Regions from separate parts of the Kitasatospora sp. NPDC085879 genome, predicted to be linked through region 4. Evidence: riboswitches for the same ligand, from Rfam matches in the RefSeq annotation. Region 4 holds a riboswitch; each other region holds the start of a gene.
The links. A riboswitch is a leader RNA that binds a small molecule or an ion and turns the genes downstream of it on or off. The one in region 4 is predicted to bind cobalamin.
Positions count from the first base shown of each region.

Region 1: linked by a shared signal. The riboswitch ahead of AB0P35_RS10885 (HoxN/HupN/NixA family nickel/cobalt transporter) and the one ahead of AB0P35_RS11320 (ribonucleoside-diphosphate reductase subunit alpha) in region 4 are both predicted to bind cobalamin.
Region 2: linked by a shared signal. The riboswitch ahead of cobN (cobaltochelatase subunit CobN) and the one ahead of AB0P35_RS11320 (ribonucleoside-diphosphate reductase subunit alpha) in region 4 are both predicted to bind cobalamin.
Region 3: linked by a shared signal. The riboswitch ahead of AB0P35_RS24170 (cobalamin biosynthesis protein) and the one ahead of AB0P35_RS11320 (ribonucleoside-diphosphate reductase subunit alpha) in region 4 are both predicted to bind cobalamin.

Region 1 covers NZ_JBFBJZ010000010.1:139,479-144,317, reverse strand. Annotated here, with positions in the region: gene AB0P35_RS10900 (DNA-formamidopyrimidine glycosylase family protein) at 1-51, shown strand, start outside; gene AB0P35_RS10895 (phosphatidylinositol-specific phospholipase C domain-containing protein) at 103-1,149, opposite strand; gene AB0P35_RS10890 (metalloregulator ArsR/SmtB family transcription factor) at 1,316-1,678, opposite strand; cobalamin riboswitch at 1,761-1,967, shown strand; gene AB0P35_RS10885 (HoxN/HupN/NixA family nickel/cobalt transporter) at 1,997-3,112, shown strand; gene AB0P35_RS10880 (DMT family transporter) at 3,153-4,010, opposite strand; gene AB0P35_RS10875 (helix-turn-helix domain-containing protein) at 4,112-4,687, shown strand; gene AB0P35_RS10870 (type B 50S ribosomal protein L31) at 4,762-4,839, opposite strand, start outside.
Region 2 covers NZ_JBFBJZ010000009.1:47,898-52,736, forward strand. Annotated here, with positions in the region: gene AB0P35_RS09545 (precorrin-8X methylmutase) at 1-541, opposite strand, end outside; gene AB0P35_RS09550 (cobalamin biosynthesis protein CobG) at 538-1,755, opposite strand; cobalamin riboswitch at 1,840-1,988, shown strand; gene cobN (cobaltochelatase subunit CobN) at 2,219-4,839, shown strand, end outside.
Region 3 covers NZ_JBFBJZ010000033.1:17,110-21,948, reverse strand. Annotated here, with positions in the region: gene AB0P35_RS24185 (hypothetical protein) at 1-62, opposite strand, end outside; gene AB0P35_RS24180 (alpha/beta fold hydrolase) at 241-1,362, opposite strand; gene AB0P35_RS24175 (XRE family transcriptional regulator) at 1,456-2,145, opposite strand; cobalamin riboswitch at 2,311-2,505, shown strand; gene AB0P35_RS24170 (cobalamin biosynthesis protein) at 2,598-3,575, shown strand; gene AB0P35_RS24165 (cobyric acid synthase) at 3,572-4,839, shown strand, end outside.
Region 4 covers NZ_JBFBJZ010000011.1:52,347-57,185, forward strand. Annotated here, with positions in the region: gene AB0P35_RS11315 (LamG domain-containing protein) at 58-1,167, opposite strand; cobalamin riboswitch at 1,335-1,478, shown strand; gene AB0P35_RS11320 (ribonucleoside-diphosphate reductase subunit alpha) at 1,687-4,077, shown strand; gene AB0P35_RS11325 (ribonucleotide-diphosphate reductase subunit beta) at 4,107-4,839, shown strand, end outside.

The DNA of each region.
Region 1 (4,839 bases), on a different contig from region 4:
TCGCTGGCCGCCCGCAACCTGTTCTGGTGCCCCGGCTGCCAGCAGCGCTGAGTGCGGTGCCCTGCCCGGCCGGGGCGCCGGCCGGGCAGGGCGGACGGTGCGTCAGCCGCGCGGCAGCACCAGGGACTGCACCTGGGACAGCTTGCGCCAGTCGCTGGAGACGATGCTGGCGTGCGCGGCCGCGAGCTGGACGACCCGGGCGCGGGCCTGCTCGGCGGTCGGGTCGGTGGAGCTGATGGCGGGTGCCACGTTGTGGGCGTCCGTCATCACCAGCAGGTAGTGGCGGGCGTCGTACCAGGCGGTGTCGATGCCGCCGACGTAGGCCGCGGCGTCACCGTCGAACACCACGAACCAGGGCCGGATGCTCGTCTCGCCGTAGGCGTTGCGCGGGTCGCCGGAGACGGCGCCGTGCACCACCGGGAAGACCTGTGCCTGGCCGGCCTTGCCGGCGGCGGCGAGGTCGCGCAGGTAGCGGCTGTACTCGACGTCGGTGTGCAGGGTGTCGAAGGGGTTGCCCTCCTCCACGGTGCCGGGGATGACGTCCACCAGCACGCGGCCGGCGAGCGCGTCGCGGCTCGGCCAGTTGCCGGCCTTCGCGGCCTCGTCGAGGTTCGGGTAGCTGCCGCCGCCGGGCTTGGCGAGCAGGTCGGCGGGGCGGAAGACGGCGCTGCCGAGGTGGGCGGCTATCAGGCTGTCGAGCTGGGCCGGGCCCATGCCGCGGTTGGCGGCGAAGCCGCCCTTGAGCTCCAGCTTGACCATCAGCGGGCCGCTCGACGGGTGGGCGGCGAGCCAGATCCGCAGGTCGTCGAGGCAGTACTCGAGGTTCTTGTTGGCGCCACCGCTGTACAGCTGGGCGGGGGTGGTGGCGGCGGTGCAGTTGTTCGCGTTGCCCAGCGGGTTGGAGTGGCTGACCTTCCACTCCTTGGTGATGGTGTCCGTCCAGACGTCCAGCTCGATCATGCCGGTGCCGGTGTCCAGGCTCTGCGCGAGGAAGGGGAAGGCGGCCGGGTCGTAGGTGTTGTGGATCCCGACGGCGGTGGCCGAACCGAACGGCAGCCCGCCGCCGGTGGCGGCGCCGGACTGGTGCGCGGGGAGCAGGGTGGCGGCCGCGGCCAGCAGCCCCACGGCGAACGTACGGCGAAGCTTCAAGGGGTGTCTCCTCGTCAGGAGCCTGGGAACGGCGGGCCGGACGGACCGCCTCCGGAAGCATGGGCCACCGGAACGGCTTCGAGGTGACATGACAAGAAAACTTGGCTGAAGCTGACCCCCCGTCGAGCTGACAAATCGTCAGGAAGAGCTCATTCCGTGCGCGGGCTCATTCGGCCCGCCCCAGCACGCCGTGCTCCAGGACCTCCGCGACCGCCGGGTCGGTCAGCCGGTAGCGGACCACCCGCCCGTCCCGCTCGCCCTCGACCACACCCGCCGCGCGCAGCAGCCGCAGCGCCTGGGAGACCGCCGGATCGCGCATCCCGGTCGCCAGCGCCAGATCGGTGACGGCGAGCGGCCCGGTGGTGTGCAGCGCGAGCAGCAGGGAGAGCCGCCCCGGGTCGGCGAGCAGGCCGAACCGCTCGGCCCAGGCCCGGACCTGCCCGGTGTCGCCGATCCCGGCGATCGCCTCGCAGACCCGGTGGCCGTCGATGCTGCGCTGGCCGACGCGGTCGGCAGGGACGAGGTGCATGGCGGCATTCTCGCAGGCCGTCCGGCCGTGATCTGCGACACCTGCGCAGGTCTGCAGGCTTGCAGCTGTCGCTCCGTCACCTCTACGGTGGAACAGCCGTGGTGCTCGGGAAGACCGGTGCAGGACCTGCGGGTCCGAGTCCGGAGCGGCCCTCGCCACTGTGAACGGGGAGTCAATCCGTACCCCTCGCGGGTCACTGGGCGCCGGAGCGCGCCCGGGAAGGCCGGGTACGGGCACCACAGGAACCTCCCCGTGAGCCAGGAGACCGGCCACGGCACCTCACGACGTCATTCCACGAGGTGCTGGAGCGTGAACCGCATGACCCTGCCCGCCACCGGTACGGCCGCGCCGCCGACCGCCCCCGGCCTGCCCGCCTTCCGCTGGCGGCGGGAGGACACCCTTCGCACGGCCGGCCTGCTGGCCGTCATCCTGGCGATGCACGTGGCGGCCTTCGGCACCCTGTTCCTGCTGGTCGTCCCGGAGCGGTACGAGGTCGGCACCCAGGTGTTCGGCGCCGGACTCGGCATCACCGCCTACACCCTGGGCATGCGGCACGCCTTCGACGCCGACCACATCGCGGTGATCGACAACACCACCCGCAAGCTGATGGCGGACGGCCGGCGCCCGGTCTCGGTGGGCTTCTGGTTCGCCCTCGGGCACTCCTCGATGGTGGTGCTGATGGCCGCCCTGGTCGCGGGCGGCGCCCAGCTCGCCGGGGTGCTGATGGACGACGGGTCGACCGCCCACCAGGTGCTGGGCGCCATCGGCACCACCGCCTCCGGCGCCTTCCTCTACCTCATCGCCGCGCTCAACCTGGCAGCGCTGCTCGGCATCCTGCGGGTCTTCCGGGCGATGCGGGCCGGCTCCTACGACGAGGCGGAGCTGGAACGGCAGCTCGACTCGCGCGGACTGATGAACCGCGTCCTGCGCCGCGCCACCCGCTCGATCTCCCGGCCGGGCCAGATGTTCCCGGTCGGCATGGTCCTCGGACTGGGCTTCGACACCGCCACTGAGGTGACGCTGATGGTGATGGCCGGCTCGGGCGCCGCGGCCGGCCTGCCCTGGTACGCGATCGTCTGCCTGCCGCTGCTGTTCGCCGCCGGCATGAGCCTGTTCGACACCCTGGACGGCACGTTCATGAACTTCGCCTACCAGTGGGCGTTCTCCAACCCCGTCCGCAAGGTCTTCTACAACCTCGCCATCACCGGCCTGTCGATCGCGGTGGCCTTCGTCATCGGCACCATCGAGCTGGTCGCCGTGCTGCACGACAAGCTCGGCCTCGCCGACCCGGTGACCGGCTGGATCGCCGGACTCAGCCTGGACAACGTGGGCTTCGTCATCGTCGGTCTCTTCGTGGTGGTCTGGGCGGCGGCGATCGGCTACTGGCGGATCGCCGGGGTGGAGAAGCGCTGGGCGCCCGAGCGGGCGGCCTGACATGGCGGGCCGCCCGCAGCGCCGGGCGGCGGACGGGGCGTCAGCCCGCCGCCAGCAGCAGCGTGCCGGCCACCGCGAGGCCCGCGCCGAGCACCTGGACGCGCCGCAGCCGCTCCTTGAGCAGCCCGCGGGCCATCACCGCGGTGACCACCGGGTAGAGCGAGGCCAGCACGGCGGCCACGGCCACCGAGCCGCGGTGCGAGGCCGCGGCGAAGGCCGCGTTGGCGGCGACGTCGGCCACCCCGACCGCGGTCAGTGCGGGCAGGCCGCGCAGCACGCCGCCCGCCCCGCCGGCCCCGGCCGACGGGCGACCGCGCCGCGCGGCCAGCAGGACGGCGCCGCCCACCGCCACGTTGCACAGCCGCTGCACGCACAGCACGGACAGCAGCCCTCCGCCGGCGGAGGCCTGGGCGATCAGCGCCATCACGGTGCCCATGCCGACGGCCGCCCCCAGGGTGAGCACCAGGACCCGAGCCGTCACCGCGCCGCCGCCGCGCCGCGGCCCGCCCGCGAGGGCGACCCCGAGCACGGCGACCGCGATCCCGGCGGCCTGCGCCGGCCCCGGGCGCTCCCCGAGCAGCAGGCCGACGCCCACCGGCACCGCGACACCGACGGTCGCGAGCGGCGAGACCACGCCCATCGGCCCGAGCGACAGCGCCCGGTAGAAGGCCAGGATCGCGAACGGCCCGATCACGCCCGCCGCCACCGCGTACCAGAGGCCGGCGCCGGACACGCCCGGGCCGCCGGTCACGAGCACGGCCGGGACGAGCAGCAGCGCCGCGGCGGCCTGCGAGGCCACCACGACGGTCAGCGCGGGCAGCCGGCGGGTCAGAGCGCCGCCGCCGTAGTCGGCCATGCCCCAGAGCAGGCTGGCGGTGAGAGCGAGGATCTGGGACAACACAATGGACTCCGGAGTACGGTCGAGTGGACTCGTCGTGCCCCAGCAGCTTAGGTCAACAGAGTGAACCGGACGAATCAATTCATTGGACTGACACTGACATGCCCGACCCCGACCTGATCACCCAGGCCCTGGCCCGCAACCTCAAGCGGCTGCGCGCCGACCGCGGCCACACCCTCGATGCGCTCGCCGCCCGCTCAGGGGTGAGCCGCGGCATGATCGTGCAGATCGAGCAGGGGCGGACCAACCCCAGCGTCGGCACGGTCGTCCGGCTCGCCGACGCCCTCGGCGTCTCGATCGCCCGGCTGCTCGACTACGACGAGACCTCCACCGTGCGGATCGTGTCGGACGCCGAGGCGGTGCAGCTGTGGGCCGGCGCCAAGGGCGGCACCGGGGTGCTGCTCAACGGCATCGAGGCGCCCGGCCCGCTGGAGCTCTGGGAGTGGCTGATCCTGCCGGGCGAGGGGCACGGCTCCGACCCGCACCCCGTCGGCACCGTGGAGATCGCCCGGGTCGAGGAGGGCGAACTCACCCTCACCCTGGACGGCCGCGACCACCTGGTGCCGGCCGGCTCCACCGCCTCCTACGAGGCCGCCACCGCGCACGGCTACCGCAACGACGGCGAGGTGCCCGTCCGGCTCACCCTCGTCGTCTCGGTGCCGCCGCCCCCGCGCTGAGCCCGCCCGGGAACGCGACGGCGCCCCCCCTTCCGTGCGGAAGGGGGGGCGCCGTGCGGTGCCGCCGGTCGCGGTCAGTCGCGGCCGTACCGGCGCCGGTACTGCTCGATCCGGCCGGCCTGGTCCAGCACCCGGGCGCGCCCGGTCCAGAC
Region 2 (4,839 bases), on a different contig from region 4:
GGCCGGACGGGTGCTCGGCCAGGGCCTGCTTGGACTCGGCGGCGCCGATGAAGCCGACCGGCACGCCGATCACCGCGGCCGGGCGGGGCGCGCCCGCCTCGATCATCTCCAGCAGCCGGAACAGCGAGGTCGGCGCGTTGCCGACGGCGACCACGGCGCCCTCCAGCCGGGGCAGCCACAGCTCCATGGCGGCGGCGCTGCGGGTGTTGCCCATCTTCTTGGCGAGGTCGGGCACCGAGGGGTCGGTGAGGGTGCAGACCACCTCGTTGTCGGCGGGCAGCCGCTTTCGGGTGACGCCGCTGGCGACCATGTTGACGTCGCAGAGGATCGGCGCGCCGGCGTGCAGCGCCTTGCGGGCCGAGGCGACCACGCCGGGCGAGTACACCAGGTCCTCGACCAGGTCGGTCATGCCGCAGGCGTGGATCATCCGCACCGTGACCTGGGCGACGTCGGCGGGCAGGGCGGCCAGGTCGGCCTCGGCCCGGATGGTGGCAAAGGACTGCCGGTAGATGGCGGCGCCGTCCTTCTCGTACTCGATCACGTGATCCTCCGGGCCTCGGCGACCGCCTCGGCCATCTCTTCCGTCGTCACTTCCACCGGCGTCACATCCGCCGACGGTGCCGGTGTCCCGACCGGCGTCACCCGGTAGCCCTGCCCGGTGGCGAGCACGTCCACCCATCGCCCGGCGGGGTGGCCGCAGCGCCGTTCGCAGCCCGACCAGTGCACCGGCAGGCCCGCGGCCGGGGCCGCCTCCAGTGCCCGGGTGGCGTCCGCCCGGACGTCGGCCCGGGAGGATCCGCAGCCGGGCAGGCCGGTGCAGGCGGTGGCACGTTCCCAGGCGGCACCCGGCGCGGTCCGGAATCCCGCCGCCGCCAGGTCGGCGAGCCGGTCGGCGGGCGCCCCGGGCAGCACGACCCCGCGCCAGGGGGTGAGCCGCAGCTCCCCCGCGGCCGCATCGACCAGCACCCGCCACCGGGCGGAACCGGCCGTGCCGAAGCGCAGCCCGACCGACAGGCCGCCGGGCAGCGCGCCGAGCGCGGGCGGCGCACCGGCGAACTCCGGGAGCCCGACCGGGCCGGGCGGCAGCAGGTCGGACACCTCCCGCAGGTGCCAGGCGCTGCGGCCGGCGGCGCGCACCGCGTCCAGGAAGTCCCGGGCGGCGGCGAGCGCGGCGGTCACGGCCTCCGCGGCCGGGACGGGCCGCGCGGTGGCCGCCCGGCCGAGGCGCAGCAGGGCGGTGCCGTCCGGCGCTGCGATCAATGTCACATCGGCGTTCAGCGCGGCCACGTCGCCGCGGCCGTCATCGAGGGCGAAGAGGAACTTGCCGGAGAGGCCGACCGCCCACGGGCTCGCGCAGAGCCTCGCGTCCAGCTCCCGTGCCCAGGCCTGCACATCGGCGTGGCCCGCGCCGGGGCCGGGCGAGGCGACGATGTTGCGGACCCGCTCGTGGGTGTCGGAGGGCAGCAGGCCGGAGGCCCGCAGCCGCCCGGCGAGCTCGGCGCCGCAGTCCGAAGCGAGGCCCCGCAGTTGGACGTTGCCGCGCGAGGTGATCTCCAGGTCGCCGTCACCCAGCGCCTCCGCGGCCTCGGCCAGCGCCAGTGCCTGACGCCCGGTCAGCATCCCGCCGGGCAGGCGGACCCGGGCCAGCGCGCCGTCGGCGGCGGTGTGCAGGCGAAGGGCCCCCGGGCAGGCGTCCGACCGGTCCCGGTCGGGCACGGCGGAGCCCGCCCCGGTGGGGTCGGGTGTGGGTGGCATGGCGGCGAGCATACAGATTGTCCGACCGACCGCCCCGTCGCCTGGATCACAGTCCGCATGCTGTCCCGCGGCAGGGCGGCACCCCGTACGATGCTGCCGGACGGTCCGCGCGGATCGTCCGACGCCAGCGACGGCAAGCGGAGGAAACCGGTGCAAATCCGGTGCGGTCCCGCCACTGTAACCACGGCTCAGCCGTGGAGCCAGGAACTCCCGCCGTCCTCCACCAGCCCGGGGCGCGGACCCCGAGGAAGGCCCGACCTGTGCGCTGCCGCATGCCCGGCTCCGCCGTCCCGCCCGGACGCGCCGAGCCGCCGCCCGCCGTCGCCGTGACTCCGGCGAACCCGGCGGCCGGCCGCACCTCGTGCCCCGCACCCCGCTCCGCCCCGCCCACCGGGCTGCCGTCCGGCGCCCCGGTGCGCCGCCGCACGCCCCGGAACACCGACCAGGCCGGGAGGCCCTCCGCATGATCCTGCTGCTGTCGACCTCCGACACCGACCTGCTGAGCGCCCGCGCCTCGCAGGGCCCCGTCCGCTACCGCCTCGGCAACCCGGCCCGGCTCACCGCCGAGGACCTGCCCGCCCTCGTCGAGGGCACCGACCTGGTCGTCGTCCGCCTGCTGGGCGGCCGCCGCGCCTGGGAGGACGGCCTGGACGCGCTGCTCGCCGGCCCCCGCCCGGTCGTCGTGCTGACGGGCGAGCAGGCCCCGGACGCCCAGCTGATGGAGCTCTCCACCGTCCCGGCCGGCATCGCCGCCGAGGCCCACGCCTACCTGGCGCACGGCGGCCCGGCCAACCTCGCCGAGCTCGGCGCGTTCCTCTCCGACACCGTGCTGCTCACCGGCCACGGCTTCGCGCCGCCCGCCTCGGCCCCCGCCTGGGGCCCGCTGGAGCGTCAGGCCCGCACCTCGGACGGCCCGCTGGTCGCCGTGCTGTACTACCGGGCCCACCACATGAGCGGGAACACCGCCTTCGTCGAGGCGCTGTGCGGCGCGATCGAGGACCAGGGCGGCCGCGCCCTGCCGCTGTACTGCTCCTCACTGCGCGGCGCCGAGCCCGAGCTGCTCGCCGAACTGGGCACGGCGGACGCGATCGTCACCACCGTGCTCGCCGCGGGCGGCACCCGCCCGGCCGACGCCCAGGCCGGCGGCGACGAGGAGGCCTGGGACGCGGGCGCCCTCGCCGCCCTCGACCGGCCGATCCTGCAGGCGCTCTGCCTGACCTGGTCGCGCGCCCAGTGGGAGGCGAGCGACGACGGCCTCTCCCCGCTGGACACCGCCACCCAGGTCGCCGTCCCCGAGTTCGACGGCCGGCTGATCACCGTGCCGTTCTCCTTCAAGGAGCTCGACGAGGACGGCCTCACCGTCTACCGCGCCGACGCCGAGCGCGCGGCCCGGGTCGCCGGCATCGCCGTCCGGCACGCCCGGCTGCGCCACACCCCGGCCGCGGAGCGCCGTCTCGCCCTCGTCCTCTCCGCCTACCCGACGAAGCACGCCCGGGTCGGCAACGCGGTCGGCCTGGACACCCCGGCCAGCGCGATGCGCCTGCTGCACCGCCTCCGCGCGGAGGGCATGGACCTGGGCACCGATCTGCCCGGCCTGGACACGGCCTCCACCTCCCACGAGTCACCCCGAGCCGAAGGGCCCGCCGGTGCCGAAAGGGAGGCGGGAGGGAGCGACGAAGGAGCGAGGGAGCAACGACCGTCGGTGCCGGGTCAGGAGGGCCCGGAGGCGAGCGGGCGAGCAATGAAGCACGAGGGTGACGAACTCATTCATGCTCTGATCGCGGCCGGCGGCTACGACCAGGACTGGCTGACGGAGGACCAGCTCGCCCGCAACCCGGTCCGTATCCCGGCCGCCGACTACCGGCGCTGGTACGCGACGCTGCCGCAGGGGCTGCGCGAGCAGGTCGAGGAGCACTGGGGCCCGGCCCCCGGCGAGCTCTACGTCGACCGCTCGCAGAACCCGGACGGCGACATCGTGCTCGCCGCGATCCGCTCCGGGAACCTGCTCGTCCTCATCCAGCCGCCGCGCGGCTTCGGCGAGAACCCGGTCGCGATCTACCACGACCCGGACCTGCCGCCGAGCCACCACTACCTGGCCGCCTACCGCTGGATCCAGGCCGCGCAGGAGGACGGCGGCTTCGGCGCCCACGCCGTGATCCACCTCGGCAAGCACGGCAACCTGGAGTGGCTGCCCGGCAAGACCGCCGCGCTCTCCGCCGAGTGCGGCCCGGACGCCGTCCTGGGCGACCTGCCGCTGATCTACCCCTTCCTGGTCAACGACCCGGGCGAGGGCACCCAGGCCAAGCGCCGCGCCCACGCCACCCTGGTCGACCACCTCGTCCCGCCGATGGCCCGCGCCGACAGCTACGGCGACATCGCGCGCCTGGAGCAGCTGCTCGACGAGTACTCGACGATCGCCGCGATGGACCCGGCCAAGCTGCCCGCGATCCGCGCCCAGATCTGGACGCTCATCCAGGCCGCCCGGCTCGACCACGACCTCGGCCTCGACGAGCGGCCCGAGGACGACGGCTTCGACGACTTCCTGCTGCACGTCGACGGCTGGCTGTGCGAGGTGAAGGACGCCCAGATCCGGGACGGCCTGCACGTCCTCGGCCAGGCGCCGGCCGGCACCGACCGGGTCAACATCGTGCTCGCCATCCTGCGCGCCCGGCAGATCTGGGGCGGCGTCAGCGCGCTGCCGGGCCTGCGCGAGGCGCTCGGCCTGGACGAGGCCGCGCTCACCCTCGGCGCCACCGACGCGGCCGAGGCGCAGGCCCGCGCCCTGGTCGAGGCGATGGAGGCCGAGGACTGGGCGCCCGAGGCGGTGGAGAAGGTCGCCGCCGGCCACCCGGACGCGGTCCGCGAGGTGCTGTCGTTCGCGGCGACCCAGGTGGTGCCGCGGCTCACCGCGACCACCGACGAGCTGGACGCCGTGCTGCACGCCCTGAACGGCGGTTTCGTCCCGGCGGGGCCGTCCGGCTCGCCGCTGCGCGGCCTGGTCAACGTGCTGCCGACCGGCCGCAACTTCTACTCCGTCGACCCGAAGGCCATCCCCAGCCGGCTCGCCTGGGAGACCGGCCAGGC
Region 3 (4,839 bases), on a different contig from region 4:
GCTCCGGTGCGGATCGCGGGCTGGAGCGGGGCATCACGGTCGCGCGGGTTCCGAGACGTCACGCCGAGCAGTCTTCCCCGTGTACCGGCCTTCTGTCACATCGAGTTCTACGCGCGATCGTAGGTCCGGTCCGTGGACAGGGGATGAGATCGGGCAACAGGCACCAAACCGGGTCGCCCGGAGCCGAAACATGGCATGAGCACGACGTTCGTCTCCGGTCGGTGCGGCCGCCCGCGGGGCTCACAGCAGCGGGGTGAGCCAGCGGCGCAGCGCCTCGCCGTAGCGGTCGGGATCGGCGTTCCACAGGGCCGCGTGCGCCCCGTCCGGGACGGGCTGCAGGCTCACCAGGTCCTCGCGCCGCGCGGCGAGGCGCTCGGCGGCCTCGAAGGGGGCCACCGCGTCCACGGGGCTGTGCAGCAGCAGCGCGGGCACCTGCAGGTCGGTGCCGGCGGCCAGCCGGGCGAAGCCGGCCAGGTCGACCTTGGTGCGGCCCTCGGCGGCCAGCGCGCCGAGCTCGGCGAGCGGGCCGGGCACCCCGGCCCGGGCCGCCTCCCGGCGGACCGTCGCGGGCCAGTCCAGCACCGGCGAGTCCAGCACCAGGCCGGCCACCGAGTCCCGCCAGGCCGAGCGGGTCGCGGTGTGCAGCGCCATCGTGGCGCCGAGCGACCAGCCGAAGAGCACGATCTTGCCGGCGCCGTTCGTCTGGGCCAGCCGGACGGCGGCGTCGACGTCCCGCCACTCCGTCTCGCCGAAGTGGCCCAGGCCGTCCGGGGACGGCGGGGCGCCCTCGTCGCCGCGGTACGTGACCACCAGGACGGGCATCCGCAGCGCGTGCAGCAGCGGCAGCACCGGCAGGGCCTGCTGCCGGTCGGCGCCGGGGCCGTGCACCACGATCGCCCAGAGCCCGCGGATGCCCGGCACGTACCAGGCCGGCATCGGCCCGAGTTCGCCCTCGACCTCGGCCGCGGTGAAGTCCAGGCCGAGTGCGGAGGCCGGGTCGCCGAGGTACACCCGGGCGGTCACCCGGACCTCCGTCCCGGTGCGCAGCGAGCCCGCGCCCGTGGCGAGCAGCCGGCGGGTGACGCTCTGCGGACCGGTGTCCAGCACGTCGCCCACCACGGCGTGGCCGCCGTCCGCCCACTCCAGGGCGTAGCGGCCGGGACGCTCGGTCTCCACGCTGCGGGTGAGGGTGACGCGGTCCGCGCCGAGCTCCTGCACCCGGATGCCGGGGCCGCCCGTGGTGCCGGCCCCGGCGAAGCCGGGGCGGACGGCCCGTTCGGACACCCGGCGGCCGATCAGCAGCGCCGCGGCGCCCGTCCCGACAACGGCGGCCCCGACGATCGCGGCGGTTCCCCAACGCATGGCGCTCCCGGTGTGGCGGCACGGACACGGCGATCCCAGTCCACGCCCCCGCCGGGGGACGGGCCACCCGAACGGGTCCGTCCGGGCGGCGGCTCAGACCGGGACGTCGGTGGCCCGGCGGGCCAGCAGCTCCCAGAACCGCTCCGCGAGCGGCCGGGCCGGCGGCCGCGCGGTGTCCGGCACCGTCGAACCCCAGTGCCCCGGCACCAGGTACTCGTCCTGCAGCTCGGCCAGCACCTCGCCCAGTACGGCGTGCGGGACCGGCACCACCCGGGCGACCGCCCGCAGCTGCGCCTGCCAGCGGCCGTCCACCACCTGGCGCAGCAGCCGGTCGAGCGCGTCCTGGCGTCCGGTCACCCGCACCATCACCCGCAGCGGCAGCCCGAGCACGTGGGCCAGCGCCAGGCCCTGCTCGCCGTCCGCGTCCCAGCGGCCGGTCTCCTCGGCCCGCGCGTACGTCGCCGCGCCCACCCCGATCCGGTGGGCGGCCTGCTCCCGGTTGAGCTCCCGGGCGAGCCGGAAGTCCCGCAGGGTGGCCGGCGCGATCCCCATCAGCTGTGCGGGCGGACACCACAGCGCGCGGGACAGGGCGATGAACTCCTCCTCCGAGGGCAGCATCTCGCCGGCCTCCCAGGCCACCACGTGGGAGGGCAGCAGCCGGACGCCGTGCGCGGCCATGCCCTCGGCGACCTGGTCCGGGGTCAGGCCGAGCCCGGCGCGGTGCGCCCGGGCGGCCCGCGGGGAGAACGGCACCGGCAGCGGGGTGGACGGTCTTCGTCGCATGCCACAAGAACGTACGGGCGGCCCGGTGCGCCGCCCCACACGCCGAACGCACGAAGCGGACCCCACCGGCCGCCGCGGGCGCTGGAGGATCGTACGGGGCGCGGACGGCCGGGCCGCGACGGTGTGTGACCAACCACTCCACACGCTTTGTTGACTGGCGGTCGGAGGGCGTGATGGGATCTCCGGGCCATACGGAGGCATGCAGAGGAAGCCGGTGCGAGTCCGGCGCGGTCCCGCCACTGTCACCGGGGAGCACGCTCGACCTGCATGGTCACGGCGGTCCGCCACAGGGCCGTTGGAAGGCCCGAGCGAGCGCCGGACCCGGAAGCCAGGAGACTCTCGCCGCCGGTTCGTCGATCCAGGGCGCGGACCCTGAGTGAGGACACGCACGCCATGCAGGCTGCCCAGCGGTCACCGCTGCGCCCCACCCAGGGAGCCGGGCCGTGGGCCGCCTGACCCCCGCCCCCTACCTGTTGGGCGCCGTGGCCGGCTACCTCGCCGACACCGCCCTCGCCGACCCCCGCCGCGGCCACCCGGTGGCCCTGTTCGGCAGCGCGGCCGGACGCCTGGAACGCCGCCTCTGGAGCGACCACCGGGGCGCCGGCACCGCCTTCACCGCGCTGAGCGTCGGCGCGGTCGCGGCCGGCGCGGCACTCGCCGACCACGCGCTGCGCCGCCGGCCCGCCGCGCGGGCCGCCCTCGCGGCGGCCGCCGCCTGGACGGTGCTCGGCGGCACCTCGCTGACCCGCGAGGCCCGGACGATCGGGCGCTCCCTGGAGGCCGGCGACCTGACCGCCGCCCGCGAGCGGCTCCCCCACCTGTGCGGGCGCGATCCCAGCACCCTGGACGAGCAGCAGATCGCCCGCGCGGTGGTCGAGTCCGTCGCCGAGAACACCGCCGACGCGGTGGTCAACGCGCTGACCTGGGGCGCGCTCGCCGGCACGCCCGGGCTGCTGGCCTTCCGGGCCGTCAACACCCTGGACGCGATGGTCGGCCACCGCTCGCCCCGGCACCTGCGCTTCGGCTGGGCCTCCGCCCGCCTCGACGACGTGGCCGGCTGGCCGGGCGCCCGGCTCACCGCACTGCTGACCGTCGCCGCGGCGGAGCACCCGCGGGCCGCCTGGAAGGTGTGGCGGCGCGACGGGTCGTCACACCCCAGCCCCAACGCCGGACAGGCCGAGTCCGCCTTCGCCGGCGGGCTCGGCGTACGCCTCGGCGGCACCCTGCAGTACGGCGAGAGGGTGGAGCACCGGCCCGTCCTCGGCGCCGAACTCCGGCCGGTGGCCGTCCCGGACATCGAACGCGCCTGCCGCCTCTCCCGCCGCGTGGGGGTGCTGGCGCTGGCGGTGACGACGGCCGCCCATGCCCTCGGACGCACCGCACTCGGCCGCGCCACCTCCATCACCCGTTCGCAAGGGAGTGTCACGTGACGAAGGCTCTGCTGGTGGCAGGGACGACCTCAGATGCGGGGAAGAGCGTGGTCACGGCGGGGATCTGCCGGTGGCTGGCGCGGCAGGGGGTCCGGGTGGCGCCGTTCAAGGCGCAGAACATGTCGCTGAACTCCTTCGTGACCGCGGACGGCGCCGAGATCGGCCGGGCCCAGGCGATGCAGGCGCAGGCCGCCCGGGTCGAGCCGGAGGCGGCGATGAACCCGGTGCTCCTGAAGCCGGGCGCGGACGGCCGCAGCCAGGTGGTGCTGCTCGGGAAGCCGGTCGCCGAGGTCGGGGCGCTGGACTACCGCGAGCGCAAGCCCGTCCTGCTGGAGCGGGCGCTGGAGTGCCTGGCGGACCTGCGCAGCCGTTACGAGGTGGTGGTCTGCGAGGGCGCCGGCTCCCCCGCCGAGATCAATCTGCGGGACCGGGACATCGCCAACATGGGTCTGGCCACGGCGGCGAACCTGCCGGTGGTGGTGGTCGGCGACATCGACCGCGGCGGGGTGTTCGCGGCGATGTACGGCACGCTGGCGCTGCTGTCCGCGCAGGACCAGGCGCTGGTGGCGGGCTGGTTCGTCAACAAGTTCCGTGGGGACGCCCGGCTGCTGGCGCCCGGGCTGGAGATGCTGCGGGAGCTGACGGGCCGTCCGGTGCTGGGGACGCTGCCGATGCTGTCCGGCCTGTGGCTGGACGCCGAGGACTCGCTGGACCTGTCCACGGCCGTGGAGAACCGCCCGACCGCCGCGCCGCACGGCTCCGAGGTGCTGCGGGTGGCGGTGGTGCGGCTGCCTCGGCTGTCGAACTTCACCGATGTGGACGCGCTGGCCCAGGAACCGGGCGTGCTGGTGCGCTGGGCGACCCGGCCGGAGGAGCTGGCCGACGCCGACCTGGTGGTGCTGCCCGGCACCCGGGCGACCGTCGCCGACCTGGCCTGGCTGCGCGAGCGGGGACTGGACGGCGCGCTGCGGGCCCGCGCCGCGGCCGGGCTGCCCGTCCTCGGCGTGTGCGGCGGCTACCAGATGCTGTCGCGGGAGATCGTCGACGCGGTGGAGTCGAAGGCCGGCGCCGTCGAGGGCCTCGGGCTGCTGCCGACCCGGGTGGAGTTCGGGGTGGCGAAGGTGCTGGGCCGGCCGGTCGGCGAGGCGTACGGGGAGTGGGTCGAGGGGTACGAGATCCACCACGGCGTGGTGGCCGTCGAGGGCGGGACGCCCTTCCTCGACGGCTGCCGGGTCGGCGCGGTGTGGGGGACGACCTGGCACGG
Region 4 (4,839 bases):
CGGCAGGTGTGAGCGAGGGCACGGCCCGTGGCAGTGCCCTCGCGAACGGGCGGCCGATCAGCCGCCGACGAGCCAGGATCCGGCGGGCTTGGCGCTCAGGCCGGTGCCGCCGGTCTTGAGGCTTGCGACCTGCTGGGGGTTCAGCGGCTCGTCCCAGACGAGGATCCGGCCGATCACGCCGGCCCAGCTGCCGCCCCATATGCCGTGGTGGCGGCTGCGGCCCAGCTGCAGCGGGCCGGGGCCGGCCCAGATGCCGCCGTTCAGCTTCGCGGTGGCGGCCTGGGCGCCGTTCACGTAGAGCGTGATGCTCTTCTGGCCCGCGTCGTACACACCGGTGAGCAGCGCCCACTGACCCACCGTCGGCACAGTGTCCGGAGCCACCGCCTGCACGACCGTGCCGTCGGCGCCGCCGTCGGCGGTCTGCACCCGGAACACCCAGGCCTTCTTGCCGTTGGCGTCGTCACGGGCCAGGTCGAAGGAGTACGAGATGCCGTCGCCCTCGCTGATCGCGGTGCGGGAGCCGCCCGGCGCCTCGTTGTAGACCCAGGCCGAGATCGAGAAGCTCTTGGTGACGTCGATGACCTGGTTCGCCGACTGGGCGAAGGAGTTGCCGTTGCTCCGCAGGCGCAGCGCGTATCCGCCCTGGACCTCACTGACCTGGGCGTCCGGGCCCATCGCTATGTTCGACTGGCCGGATTTGTCCGCCAGCAGCTCCGGCTGGCCGGGCACGGTGGGCGAGTTGGCCGCCGCGGAGGCCGCCCCGGACCCGGACGGGCGCGGCGAGGCGGAGGCGCTCGCCGAGGGGCCGGCCTGCGGGTCGCCCTTGTGCACGCCGTTCATCACCACCAGGCCGACCGCGCCGCCGAGCACGCAGGCACCGGCCACGATCGCACCGGTCCAGATCAGCTTCTTCCGGCGCGAACTGGCCTCGTGCTGGCTGGCGAGCGCCTCCCAGTCGGGCTCGGAGGACGCCGCGGGCGGCTGGAACTGCCACTGCTGCTGCGGCGCGGCCTGTGACGGGAATCCGGCCGCGGCGCCGAAGCCGGCCTGCGGCGGGAAGGGCTGGCCGGCAGGGGCCTGGGACGCCTGCTCCGAGGGATTCCCCGGTCCCTCCTGGGACTCGGGCCGACCGGTCCAACCGGGCGGTGCACCCGTTCCGTCACTCATGGCCAGAGATCGTAGGCCATGGGCCCCGGCCAGGTCTCGGGTGGTGACCATTCCGTGAGCACGCCGCGTGGGCGAGGGGCGGATCGGATGTGCGCGATGCGTCCGGGGAGGCCTCCCGAGCCACGGACGCGACACGCAGCGTGCACAAGATATGGGGGTACTTCAGGGAGACACCACAACATGTATGCTCACTCTCGCTGTCGACGCAGGGGAACCCGGTGCGAGTCCGGGACTGCCCCGCAACGGTGAGCAGGCCCGTGAACGCCCGGGCCCGCGCAGTCCGAGGGCCTGCCGACGGTGTGCCACAGGCTTCCCCGCAGATGCCATGAAGCACAGCTGTACGTCCGGGCCTCGCGGGTGGGCCGGGTTACGACGCACTCCCCGACGAGGTCGGGTGTGCCCGTCTCCCCTGCCACACGCATGCCCTGACGCTCCCCCGGCCCTCGGCCCGGGGGTGTCCGAAGCGTCCGCTGCCGCCACAGGAGAGAGTGCGCCTTGACCGTCGCTGCCTCAGTCACCCTGCCCTCCCAGGGATCCGCCGACAACGACCGGCCCGACCCCGGTGCCGCGCTGCTTCGGCTGCTCACCGACCGCAGCACCGACCTCCCCCAGGTGGACCCCGGCCACGTCGCCGCCGCCGCGCTGCGCGGCCGCCACGCCGGTTCGGACTTCGCCGAGCTGCGCGGGCTGGCCGTGGAGGCCGCCGCGTCGATGATCGCCGAGGACCCGCAGTACTCGAAGCTCGCCGCCCGGCTGCTCGCGCTGGAGATCAGCGACGAGGCGGTCTCCCAGGGCGCGGTCTCCTTCGCCGCCTCGATCGCCGTCGGCCACGCCGAGGGCCTGATCGGCGACACCACCGCCGCGTTCGTGGCCAAGCACGCGGCCGCCTTCGACGCGCTGGTCGACCTGCAGGGCGACGACCGTTTCGAGTACTTCGGCCTGCGCACCGTGCAGTCCCGCTACCTGCTGCGCCACCCGATCACCCGCAAGGTGGTCGAGACCCCGCAGTACTTCCTGCTCCGCGTGGCGGCGGGCCTCGCGGTCGGTGACTCCGAGCAGTCGGTGGCCGAGGTCGCCGAGCTGTACCGGCTGATGAGCCGTCTGGAGTACCTGACGTCCTCTCCGACGCTGTTCAACTCCGGCACCAAGCACCCGCAGATGTCCTCCTGCTACCTGCTGGACTCGCCGCTGGACAACCTGGACTCGATCTACAGCCGCTACGCGCAGATCGCCAGGCTGTCCAAGCACGCCGGCGGCATCGGCCTGTCCTACTCGCGCATCCGTTCGCGCGGCAGCCTGATCCGCGGCACCAACGGCCAGTCCAACGGCATCGTGCCGTTCCTGCGGACCCTGGACTCCTCGGTCGCCGCGGTCAACCAGGGCGGCCGCCGCAAGGGTGCCGCCTGCGTGTACCTGGAGACCTGGCACGCCGACATCGAGGAGTTCCTGGAGCTCCGCGACAACACCGGCGAGGAGGCCCGGCGCACCCACAACCTCAACCTGGCGCACTGGATCCCGGACGAGTTCATGCGCCGGGTGAACGCCAACGCGGACTGGTCGCTGTTCTCCCCGGCCGACGTCCCCGAGCTGGTCGACCTGTGGGGCGCCGACTTCGACGAGGCGTACCGCAAGGCCGAGCAGGCCGGCAAGGCCGTGCGCACGATCCCCGCGCAGACCCTGTACGCCCGGATGATGCGCACCCTGGCGCAGACCGGCAACGGCTGGATGACCTTCAAGGACGCCTCCAACCGGGCCGCCAACCAGACCGCCCTGCCGGGCCGCACGGTGCACTCCTCCAACCTGTGCACCGAGATCCTGGAGGTCACCGACGACTCGGAGACCGCGGTCTGCAACCTCGGCTCGGTCAACCTGGGCGCCCACGTGGCGGCCGGCGCCACCGCCGCCGACCTGCTGAACGCCATGGACTGGGACCGCCTGGACGCCACCGTGCGCACCGCGGTGACCTTCCTGGACCGGGTCATCGACATCAACTTCTACCCGACCACCGAGGCCGGCACCTCCAACTCCCGCTGGCGGCCGGTGGGTCTGGGCATCATGGGCCTGCAGGACGTCTTCTTCAAGCTGCGGATCGACTTCGACTCCGCCGAGGCGGCGGCCCTCTCCACCCTGATCTCCGAGCGCATCATGCTCACCGCGTACGAGCGCTCCGCCGACCTGGCCGAGCAGTTCGGCCGCCACGAGGCGTACGGCGAGACCCGCGCGGCCCGCGGCGAGCTGCACATCGACCACTTCGCCTCGGCCGCTCCGCAGTGGGAGGCGCGCTGGGAGGCGCTGCGCGCCCGGATCGCCGAGACCGGCCTGCGCAACTCGCTGCTGCTGGCGATCGCCCCGACCGCGACCATCGCCTCGATCGCCGGCGTGTACGAGTGCATCGAGCCGCAGGTGTCCAACCTGTTCAAGCGCGAGACGCTCTCCGGCGAGTTCCTCCAGGTCAACCCGTACCTGGTGCGCGAGCTCAAGGAGCTCGGCGTCTGGGACCAGCAGACCCGGGACGCGCTGCGCGAGACCAACGGCTCGGTGCAGGACCTCAACTGGCTGCCCGCCGAGGTCCGTTCGCTGTACCGCACGGCCTGGGAGCTGCCCCAGCGCGCGCTGATCGACCTGGCCGCGGCCCGCATGCCGTACATCGACCAGAGCCAGTCGCTGAACCTCTTCATGGCGGCGCCGACCATCGGCAAGCTCAGCTCGATGTACGCGTACGCGTGGAAGGTCGGCCTGAAGACCACGTACTACCTGCGGTCGCGCCCGGCCACCCGCATCGCGCAGGCCGCCACCGGCGCCCGCGCCGCCACCGCCGTGCCGGTGCCCGCCCCGACCATGAGCCAGGAGGAGCAGGACGCCATCGCCTGCTCCCTGGAGAACCCCGAGTCCTGCGAGGCCTGCCAGTGAGCACCCCGACCGACGCCGACCGTCAGAAGATGCTGCTCGACCCGGGCTTCGAGCTGACGCTGCGCCCGATGCGGTACCCGTCGTTCTACGACCGCTACCGGGACGCGATCAAGAACACCTGGACGGTCGAGGAGGTGGACCTGCACTCCGACGTCGCCGATCTCGCCAAGCTCAGCGAGGGCGAGCGGCACATGATCGGCCGGCTGGTCGCCTTCTTCGCGACCGGTGACTCGATCGTCGCCAACAACGTGGTGCTGAGCCTCTACAAGCACATCAACTCCCCCGAGGCCCGGCTCTACCTGTCCCGGCAGCTGTTCGAGGAGGCCGTGCACGTCCAGTTCTACCTGACGCTGCTCGACACCTACCTGCCCGACCCGGACGACCGCGCGGCGGCCTTCGCGGCGGTGGAGAACATCCCCTCCATCCACCAGAAGGCGCAGTTCTGCTTCAAGTACATGAACGCCGTCGACCACATCGACTCGCTGCAGACCAAGGCGGACCGCCGCGCGTTCCTGCTGAACCTGATCTGCTTCGCAGCCTGCGTCGAGGGCCTGTTCTTCTACGGCGCCTTCGCGTACGTGTACTGGTTCCGCAGCCGCGGCCTGCTGCACGGCCTGGCGACCGGCACCAACTGGGTGTTCCGCGACGAGTCTATGCACATGGACTTCGCCATGTCGGTGGTCGACACCGTCCGCGACGAGGAGCCCGACCTCTTCGACGACGAGATGGCCAAGCAGGTCACCGAGATGCTGGAGGAGGCTG